Regions from separate parts of the Enterobacter quasiroggenkampii genome, predicted to be linked through region 2. Evidence: predicted binding sites of a transcription regulator. Region 2 holds the regulator's gene; each other region holds the start of a gene.
What was found. The regulator CRP, encoded in region 2, controls carbon source genes, mostly activating them, when cyclic AMP is high. The targets are predictions, from matches to a motif close to ATGTGANNNNNNTCACAT.
Positions count from the first base shown of each region.

Region 1: a site for CRP is predicted at 1,215-1,232, ahead of focA (formate transporter FocA). Genes of this name have one in related genera too.
Region 3: a site for CRP is predicted at 1,282-1,299, ahead of V1572_RS17975 (CidA/LrgA family protein). Genes of this name have one in related genera too.
Region 4: a site for CRP is predicted at 1,377-1,394, ahead of ydfZ (putative selenium delivery protein YdfZ). Genes of this name have one in related genera too.

Region 1 is NZ_CP143745.1:2,149,756-2,151,957, forward strand. Features, by position in the region: gene pflB (formate C-acetyltransferase) at 1-247, opposite strand, end outside; gene focA (formate transporter FocA) at 299-1,156, opposite strand; gene ycaO (30S ribosomal protein S12 methylthiotransferase accessory factor YcaO) at 1,563-2,202, opposite strand, start outside.
Region 2 is NZ_CP143745.1:189,889-192,090, reverse strand. Features, by position in the region: gene V1572_RS01055 (YccS/YhfK family putative transporter) at 1-1,024, opposite strand, end outside; gene crp (cAMP-activated global transcriptional regulator CRP) at 1,082-1,714, opposite strand; gene V1572_RS01045 (OsmC family protein) at 2,026-2,202, shown strand, end outside.
Region 3 is NZ_CP143745.1:3,758,093-3,760,294, reverse strand. Features, by position in the region: gene cdd (cytidine deaminase) at 1-16, opposite strand, end outside; gene V1572_RS17980 (CidB/LrgB family autolysis modulator) at 146-841, opposite strand; gene V1572_RS17975 (CidA/LrgA family protein) at 838-1,233, opposite strand; gene V1572_RS17970 (type 1 glutamine amidotransferase) at 1,418-2,128, opposite strand; gene V1572_RS17965 (helix-turn-helix domain-containing protein) at 2,188-2,202, shown strand, end outside.
Region 4 is NZ_CP143745.1:2,709,843-2,712,044, forward strand. Features, by position in the region: gene V1572_RS12990 (mannitol dehydrogenase family protein) at 1-1,032, shown strand, start outside; gene ydfZ (putative selenium delivery protein YdfZ) at 1,076-1,279, opposite strand; gene V1572_RS13000 (universal stress protein) at 1,567-1,998, shown strand; gene V1572_RS13005 (GntR family transcriptional regulator) at 2,034-2,202, opposite strand, start outside.

The DNA of each region.
Region 1 (2,202 bases), 2.0 Mb from region 2:
TGATGGTGGAAGCAACGGAGGTGTCAAAATCAACTGGCGCGTGAGTGCGGTTTTCCAGTTTAACGCCTTCCATTACGCTGTCCCACAGCTTGGTGGTCGCGTCAGTTGCGCCAGCCAGGAAGGATTCGTCACCTTCATACGGGGTATAGTTTTTCTGAATGAAGTCACGTACGTTTACCTCATTCTGCCAGTCACCTTTCGCAAAACCTTCCCAGGCTGTGGCTAACTTTTCATTAAGCTCGGACATGTAACACCTACCTTCTTAAGTGGATTTTTTATTTACTGCCTGAGAAAACCATCAATGATGATCGTCGCCACGCAGGTAAATGACCCAGTATGTCAACCCAACTAACAGACCCCCACCGATAATGTTCCCGATAGTGACAGGGATCAGGTTATCAGTAATGAAATTCATAATAGTCAGGTGAGAGAAACTTTCCGGGGATGAACCAACTGCGGTCCAGAACTCCGGGCTCGCAAAGTCGCGGATAACAATGCCCATTGGGATCATGAACATATTCGCGATACTGTGCTCAAAGCCGCTGGCAACAAACATCGCAACCGGCAGAACCATAATTAAGGCTTTGTCCATCAGGCTACGACCCGAGTAGCTCATCCATACAGCCAGGCAGACCATCAGGTTAGCGAGGATGCCGAGAGCAACGGCTTCGATAAATGTGTGGTGCATTTTGTGGTCGGCGGTTTGCAGGACGTTAAGGCCCCAGCCACCGTTGGCGGTCATGTACTCGCCAGAAAGCCACATCAACAAAACAAAGAGCAGACAGCCAACCAGGTTACCCACGTAAACATTAAGCCAGTTACGTGCCAGCTGACCCCAGGTAATTCTTCCGCTGGCCTTTGCCACGACAATCAGCACCGTTGAGGTGAAGAGGTCGGCGCCGCAAATGACGCAAAGAATCAGACCCAGTGAGAAACAAATGCCGCCAATCAGTTTGGCCATGCCGAAAGGCATTCCGGCAGTACCGGTGGTGGCGGTGATGTAGAAGACGAAAGCGATAGAGATGAACACACCAGCCGTGATCGCCAGATAGAACGTCTTCATCGGGTGTTTCGTTGCTTTATAGACACCTGCTTCTTCGGCAACTTTGGCCATCGCAGCAGGGAGTAAAAGATCAAAAGGGTTGTCAGCTTTCACACTAACTCTCTCTTTATTAAGTCGGCGACGAGATACTAACAAAGCATTATAGAAGAGAAATTGATATAGATCATATCTCGCCTGGCTTATAGGCCCGCAGTGTGTATGGATTTACAGCAAATGCGGAGTAAGTATTTGATTATCCGTATAAAAATAAATTTTAAAAGTTATGAAAAGAGTTGAATTTTTTCGTTCGGCCACCTCTTTATCAGTTAATTAATATGGAGTATTAACCATAAAAAGTAACAGTAAAGCCCAGATCAATATTATTATATTTACCCGTGTTTAACTTTATTATTACAATCAACAATCATTGCCGAAGAAAATAAAAAACGGGGCAATGAAATTGCCCCGTAATATAGCCCAGACGATTGAATACGCCTACTGCTGGTAATGTTATATGCGCTTATTTTGACCAGTAAGCAGCTTTTGCTTTCTGCAGCTTTTCGTAGGCCTTCAGCAGTGACTGATGCGCCGGGAAGGCTTTCAGATCGCTATCAACAGCCTGCAGGCCATAGAACGGCGCTTCGCCGCTCAGGGCCGCGCTGGCTGCTTCAACGGCCTCAGCCCCGTACATACGCACGAAAGCATTCAGGTATTGCAGCGGTTCGCGATCCTCTTCCTGTGCAAGCAGCAGCAGGGTTTGCAGGCAACGGTAATAATTGGTGCGCTCGGCAGAGAAGACCGACTGGTTGAACTCCATGGTCCACTCGGTCCAGGCCAGGGCCTGATCCAGATCGCCACCCGCCAGAGCCAGCATTGCTTTCAGTTCACCGATACGCAGGGTATACCAGCCGTTATCTTTACCGGTCGCCAGACCCAGGAGTTCGCGTACGCGGGTGAAGTCATCGTGGCCTTCTTCGTCCAGTTGGGCGATCAGGTTCAGGTAATCTTCTTTCTCCCATTCACTGCCCGGCAGAGCCAGCAGCGTTTCGCGCAGATGGGCGCCCATGCTGTTGTTTGCCAGCCACAGGTCTTCCGCTGGATAGATATCAGACATGCCAGGCACGATGATGCGGCACGCGTAAACGCCCAGGTGCTCGTAA
Region 2 (2,202 bases):
CCGCCATCAGGTCGCGCGGATAGAGCGGGCGCTGGGTGCGCAGCACGCGGGCGATGCGGCTGAAGTGCCAGGCGGCAAACTGGCCGACCGGGTTATCCGGATGCTGACGGGCGATTTTCTCCAGCGCGCCGAGCTGTTTTTCCATGTTAAATCGCATGGGGTAGCGGTGGTAAAGAATATCGTCTGCCAGCACCCGCAGACGTGCCGAAACGGTCTGCGCGTTCCAGCGGATCACCGCTTCGGCGTGGCTGCGCTCGACCAGCTTTTGCACCTCCTGCGGATGGTGCAGGCTCACGGAGATATGCTCCTGCAGATCCAGCCCGACCTGGAAGGTGCGCAGCAGCCGTTTGTACTCGTGGTTCTTGTTGGCGGCGAGCATATGCAGCTGCTGATAGCACTGGCTTATCAGATCCACCACCTTCTGCTGGCGCGTCAGCAGCGGCGGTAAGGCTTTTTCCGGATCGGTATGCTGGGTCAGCAGGGTGTATTTGGCTTCGCAGTACTCTGCTAGCTGCACATAGAGCAGGCTCAGGGATTCGCGCAGCGGCTGTTCCCGCCACAGCCAGAACCAGAACCAGTTGAACAGCCCGTACCACAGTGTCCCCAGGGCGTAGATCAGCAGCGGCTCCCACACCGGCATATTCCCGGCGAGGCTTAGCGTAAAGATGGCCGCAATCAGCGAAGCGGGAAGCAGGCGAGCGTGCAGCGAACTGATTTCCGCCGTGACGCCGAGCGTCATCGCCAGCACGGTCAGGATCAGCGGCAGCGGGATATCACGAGCCAGTAACAGCTGTACGGCAAGGCTACAGCCGGCAAACAGGCAGCCACCAATAATCAGGCGTTTGAAAAAGCGCTTATGCGGCGTGTCCAGACCGGCGATGTTGCAGCAGGCGGGCACGAGGGAAAACAGCAGGCCTTGCTGAAGGTGTCCGAGGATCAGGCCTATGGCCACGGGTAGACACAACACCAGCGTTTGTCGCAGTGCGTAGTTAACTTCCGGGTGATAAATCAGCCTGCGCCACATGGGGAGTAGAGACAAAAACGGCGTGACACCTTGCGATGGCACGCCGTTTGAGCGGAATTAACGCGTTCCGTAGACCACGATGGTTTTACCGTGGGCGGAAATCAGGTTTTGATCTTCCAGCATTTTCAGGATACGGCCCACTGTTTCACGGGAGCAACCAACGATCTGACCAATTTCCTGACGGGTAATTTTAATTTGCATGCCGTCCGGGTGGGTCATGGCGTCCGGCTGTTTCGCCAGGTTCAGCAGAGTTTGTGCGATGCGGCCCGTCACGTCCAGGAAGGCGAGGTTGCCCACTTTCTCTGAGGTGACCTGCAGGCGGCGCGCCATCTGGGAAGAGAGACGCATCAGAATATCAGGGTTAACCTGAATCAGCTGACGGAACTTCTTGTAAGAAATTTCAGCCACTTCACATGCTGTCTTTGCACGAACCCAGGCGCTACGTTCCTGGCCCTCTTCAAACAGGCCCAGTTCACCGATGAAATCGCCCTGGTTCAGATAAGAAAGGATCATCTCTTTCCCTTCTTCATCTTTGATCAGCACTGCCACCGAGCCTTTAACGATGTAATACAACGTTTCCGCTTTTTCACCCTGGTGAATCAGCGTGCTCTTCGATGGGTACTTATGAATGTGGCAATGAGACAAGAACCATTCGAGAGTCGGGTCTGTTTGCGGTTTGCCAAGCACCATGCGCTGTTATCCTCTGTTATAAGCTGTCACCAGAGTCATCAGATGCATCCGGACTCTGGGGTTGCAATCGAATTCTTACCCATACCCTGGGAAGTCGGCTACCGTAACGTTTCGCAGCCAGTAAAGTTTGATGTCCTCTGCATACATGTGTAACGTCAATGTATTACTGTAGCATCCTGAGTGTTTTAGCATAGCTTTCGCCGCGTGTCTCCTGGTGTCTCGCTTCAGCATGATGCAGGTCGCCTTCCATTGCGAGAAATGTAACGCACGCGTAATCTGTCACCAAAAATGCAACGTTGGAGTTTAAGAATATGCAAGCGCGCGTGAAGTGGGTTGAAGGTTTAACGTTCCTGGGCGAATCCGCGTCAGGGCACCAGATTTTGATGGACGGTAACTCCGGCGATAAAGCGCCCAGCCCAATGGAAATGGTGCTGATGGCGGCAGGGGGATGCAGCGCCATTGACGTGGTGTCGATTCTGCAAAAAGGT
Region 3 (2,202 bases), 1.2 Mb from region 2:
GAAAACGTGGGTGCATGGCGTTTGCCTCATAAAGGTTAATGGATCGGTAGTTTACGGAGCCGTCAGGGCTTTATATGTGATCCACTTCTCATTATGTATGCAACTTATGAAATCAAAATGAAATTTGCGCGACGCATCGCAAATTTTAGCCCATCACCACCAGAATAAGCGGGAAAATGAACGGGGCCAGCAGGGAGGTGATAATCCCGCAGATCACCAGCGCCAGGGAGCTAAATGCCCCTTCCTGATAATCCAGCTCCGCGCAGCGGGCAGTGCCCAGCGCGTGCGAGGCGGTGCCCATCGACAGCCCCCGAGCCGCCTTAGTATGAATACGCATCGCGTTCAGTAGGGTGTGGCCAAACACCGCGCCGAGAATACCGACGAAAATGACGCACATCGCGCTGATGGCCGGAATACCGCCGAGACTGCCCCCAACCGCCATCGCGATAGGTGTGGTCACCGATTTAGGCAGAATAGAGGCGGCAATTTGCGGCGAGGCTCCCATCAACAGCGCCACCGACGTACCGGTGATCATCGCCACCAGGCTACCCACAAAACAGATGGTAATGATGGATTTCCAGCGGGCGCGGATCTGGTGCAACTGCTCGTATAAAGGAAAGGCGAGCGCCACGACGGCGGGTTGCAGCAGGTCGTTTAAGATTTTGCTGCCAGCAAAGTAGCGTTCGTAAGGAATGCCGGTGAGCAGCAGGAATGGAATAATCACCACCATCGCCACCAGCAGGGGATTCAGCAAGGGCATTTTGAAACGCGCGGCAAGCTTACGTGCGGCGAAGAACACTGCCAGGGTGAGCGGCAGAGACCACCAGATATTGTCCATCATTTTTTTGTTTTCTCCCCAATCACGTTACGTTCGCCATGCACCAGATGTGAACTCCAGCTCACCACCAGGAAAACCACCAGCGTACTGACCGCGCAGGAGACCACAATCGGGCCGAACTGGGCTTTGAGCAAATCAAAATACTGCATGACGCCCACGCCGATAGGCACGAAAAGCAGCGCCATATAGCGAATGAGGACGAAGCAGCCGGGGTTGACCCACTTTGCGGGCAGGATTTGCAGCGCCAGCAACACGAAGAGGATCAGCATGCCGATAATGCTGCCGGGGATGGTGATGGGCAGCAGCGACGCGATGAAAATCCCGGCATACAGGCAGGCGTAAATCAGGGCGAATGCGCGCAGATATTGCCAGATAATGTTCAATGATTTGCTCATGGTGATAGTCCTTGCTGAAACGCATTCATCATACAATTAAACCTAAAAATGTGCCATGGATCACATCATGAATTTTGAGCATACCAGACATTCCGGAATGGAACGTCCGGTATCACCTTACCGGTGCAGGCTACAGTTTAGAGGAAAGGGATTGCGCTGGCGAAACGGCGTGCCAGAGAAGGTATCAGCGACAGGCGGTCAGTTTATCGAGAAAAGAAAACAGCACCTGGTTCATTTCGCGATAATCATGCGAGCGGAGTTTTTCCGCCGTTTCGACAAAACGGAATTCACCCGCGCGGCGGAGGTCACTCTGCGAATGCTCAATCAGCAACTCTACCACCTCCGGCGTCAGCTCCATATGGCACTGGAAACCGTAAACCCGTTCGCTGTATTGCACGATCTGGCGGGGACAGCCCTCGCTGTACGCCAGAACCTTAGCCTGCGGCGTCAACCCAGGCATATCGTTATGCCAGTGACCGACGTTCAGCACGCTGCCAAAGTCCTTAAACAGCGGGTTCGCCTTGCCTGCATCTGTGAGCCTGACGGGAAATTTGCCGATCTCTTTTTCCGGGCTGTGGCAAAACGCTGCGCCCAGCGCTTCACCGATAAGCTGCGAGCCCAGACAAACGCCTATCACCGTTTTACCTGCCTCTATCGCGCGGCTGATGAGTGCCTTTTCCGCCTGCGCATCAAACCAGGGGCATTCCTCACGCGTGGTGGCGGGGGACTGCGGGCCTCCCATGATGATAAGCAGGTCTATGTTCTCCAGTTCCTCAGGTAACGAATCGCCCTGATACACTCTGGTGTAGCTCAGACTGCAGCCGCGACTTTTCCCCCAGATTTCATAGGCGCCAGGTGCCTCGAAATGTTCATGAATAATAAAATGGATGTGCATTGCGTCTCTCTCTGGTTACGTGTACAAGCAGCATCATAAGAGGAAGGGGGAAATGTGAAATGCCAACCGTTATC
Region 4 (2,202 bases), 2.2 Mb from region 2:
ATCGTCGCCGACCTGCAAAACCCGCACCAGCCAAAATCTGCGCCGGGTGTCGTCGTGGAAGCGCTCGCGCGCCGTAAGGCGGCAGGTCTGCCGGCGTTTAGCGTAATGTCCTGCGACAACATGCCAGAGAACGGTCACGTGATGCGCAATGTCACCTGCGCGTACGCCCGTGCGGTAGACGGTGAGCTGGCGGACTGGATCGAATCCCACGTCACCTTCCCGTCAACCATGGTGGATCGCATCGTGCCTGCGGTCACCCCCGACACGCTGGATAAAATTGAACAGCTTACCGGTGTGCGCGATCCTGCGGCGGTGGCCTGTGAACCGTTCCGCCAGTGGGTAATCGAAGATAACTTTGTGGCAGGGCGTCCTGCGTGGGAAAAAGCCGGTGCTGAACTGGTGTCGGACGTGATCCCGTTTGAAGAGATGAAGCTGCGCATGCTTAACGGCAGCCACTCATTTCTGGCCTACCTGGGCTATCTGGCGGGCTACCAGCATATCAATGAGTGTATGGAAGATGAACATTACCGCATCGCCGCGCACGCGCTGATGCTCAACGAGCAGGCGTCTACGCTGAAGGTCAAAGGCGTCGATTTAGGACGCTATGCCGATCTCCTGATTGCCCGCTACAGCAACCCGGCCCTGCGCCATCGGACCTGGCAAATTGCGATGGACGGCAGCCAGAAGCTTCCGCAGCGCATGCTGGATTCCGTGCGCTGGCACCTGGTGCATCAGAAGCCTTTCCCGCTGCTGGCGCTGGGCGTGGCAGGGTGGATGCGCTATGTCGGCGGCGTGGACGAGCAGGGTAATGCGATTGACGTGAGCGATCCGCAGCTGGCAGTGATTCAGGCGGCGGTTAAAGGCAGTGCGGAAGGGGAAAGCCGGGTCAAGGCGCTGCTCGGCATCGAGGCCATCTTCGGCAAGGAATTACCGCGTGAAGCCGTCTTTGTTGATGCGGTGATGAAGGCGTACCAGACACTGCTGCAAAAGGGTGCGAAAGCGACCGTGGCACAGTACGTGTCTCAACGGTAATTCAGCACATGCCGCCGTTCGCGGCGGCATGTCTGCGCACCGTTTAGTGCATACCCAGGCGAATCAGCTCAATCGGTTCGAACTTACCTTCGCATCCTTCCACTTCAACCGTTTTGCTGCGGCGCACTTGCGCGGCATCCAGCCCGTCGCTGTGGATCGCTTTAATCACGCCAGTTTTGCCCGTGCCGCTAATCATGACACGGCTGCCGGTGGTGATTGCATTGCGGTTACGGTCGTATGTCATCATGGTATTTTCTCCTCTCTAACCTGTTCGTTACGGCGTTATTTCAGGGTTGCCGTTCACGGAGCATATAAATACGCCTGTCTGCATCACATGTTTTTGTTTTTGATCAAACTCACACTTTTTTCTTTATTGTGCCGGGCGCTGACGGTTCACGACAGCAATTGACAAAGCAGACCGTTATTTTCATTTATTGATAGTTTCAGCAGGGAAGCGTTGAGGGTTGGTTTATATTCCCGGTGCCATTCTGGGTACAGGAAATAACCCTTTCATCGGAATAAGGAGTCAGGCTTATGTATAAGAAGATTTTGATGCCTGTTGATGTGTTTGAAATGGATTTGAGCGACAAAGCGGTTCGCCACGCGGCAAACCTTGCGAAGGCAGAGGGCGCGTCGATTACCCTGGTCAATATTCTGCCGGCCAGCAGCCGCTCCCTGCTGCGCGGATTTAATGCCGATATTAAAAAGTTCGAAGAGTATATGACCGAGGAATCCGGTAAGAAAATGAACGTGTTAAAAAGACTGTTCGATATCTCGCCGGAGAAAATTGACAGCCTGGTGCGCTTTGGCAACGTCCGCGATGAAATTATCAGGCTGAGCAAGGAGGGGGAATATGACGTGATTGTCATTGGGTCGAAAAATCCGGGCATCACCACCCATCTGCTGGGATCAAATGCGGAATCTATCCTGCGCTACGCCACAATTCCGGTGTTAGTCGTTCGCTAAACCTATCGCCGCGTCCGAAAGGGGGCGGCGTAATATTACTCTTCGCTAAACCACTCGCTATTTTCCTGACGAATCAGCTGCACGGATTCGCTAATTTCCTGCAGATGCAGCGTCATCGCTTTTTCCACGCCGTCCGGGTCGCGTTTTTCCAGCGCGCTGAAAATATCGTGATGCTGTCGGAGCAGCATTTCCGGCGGGGAGACG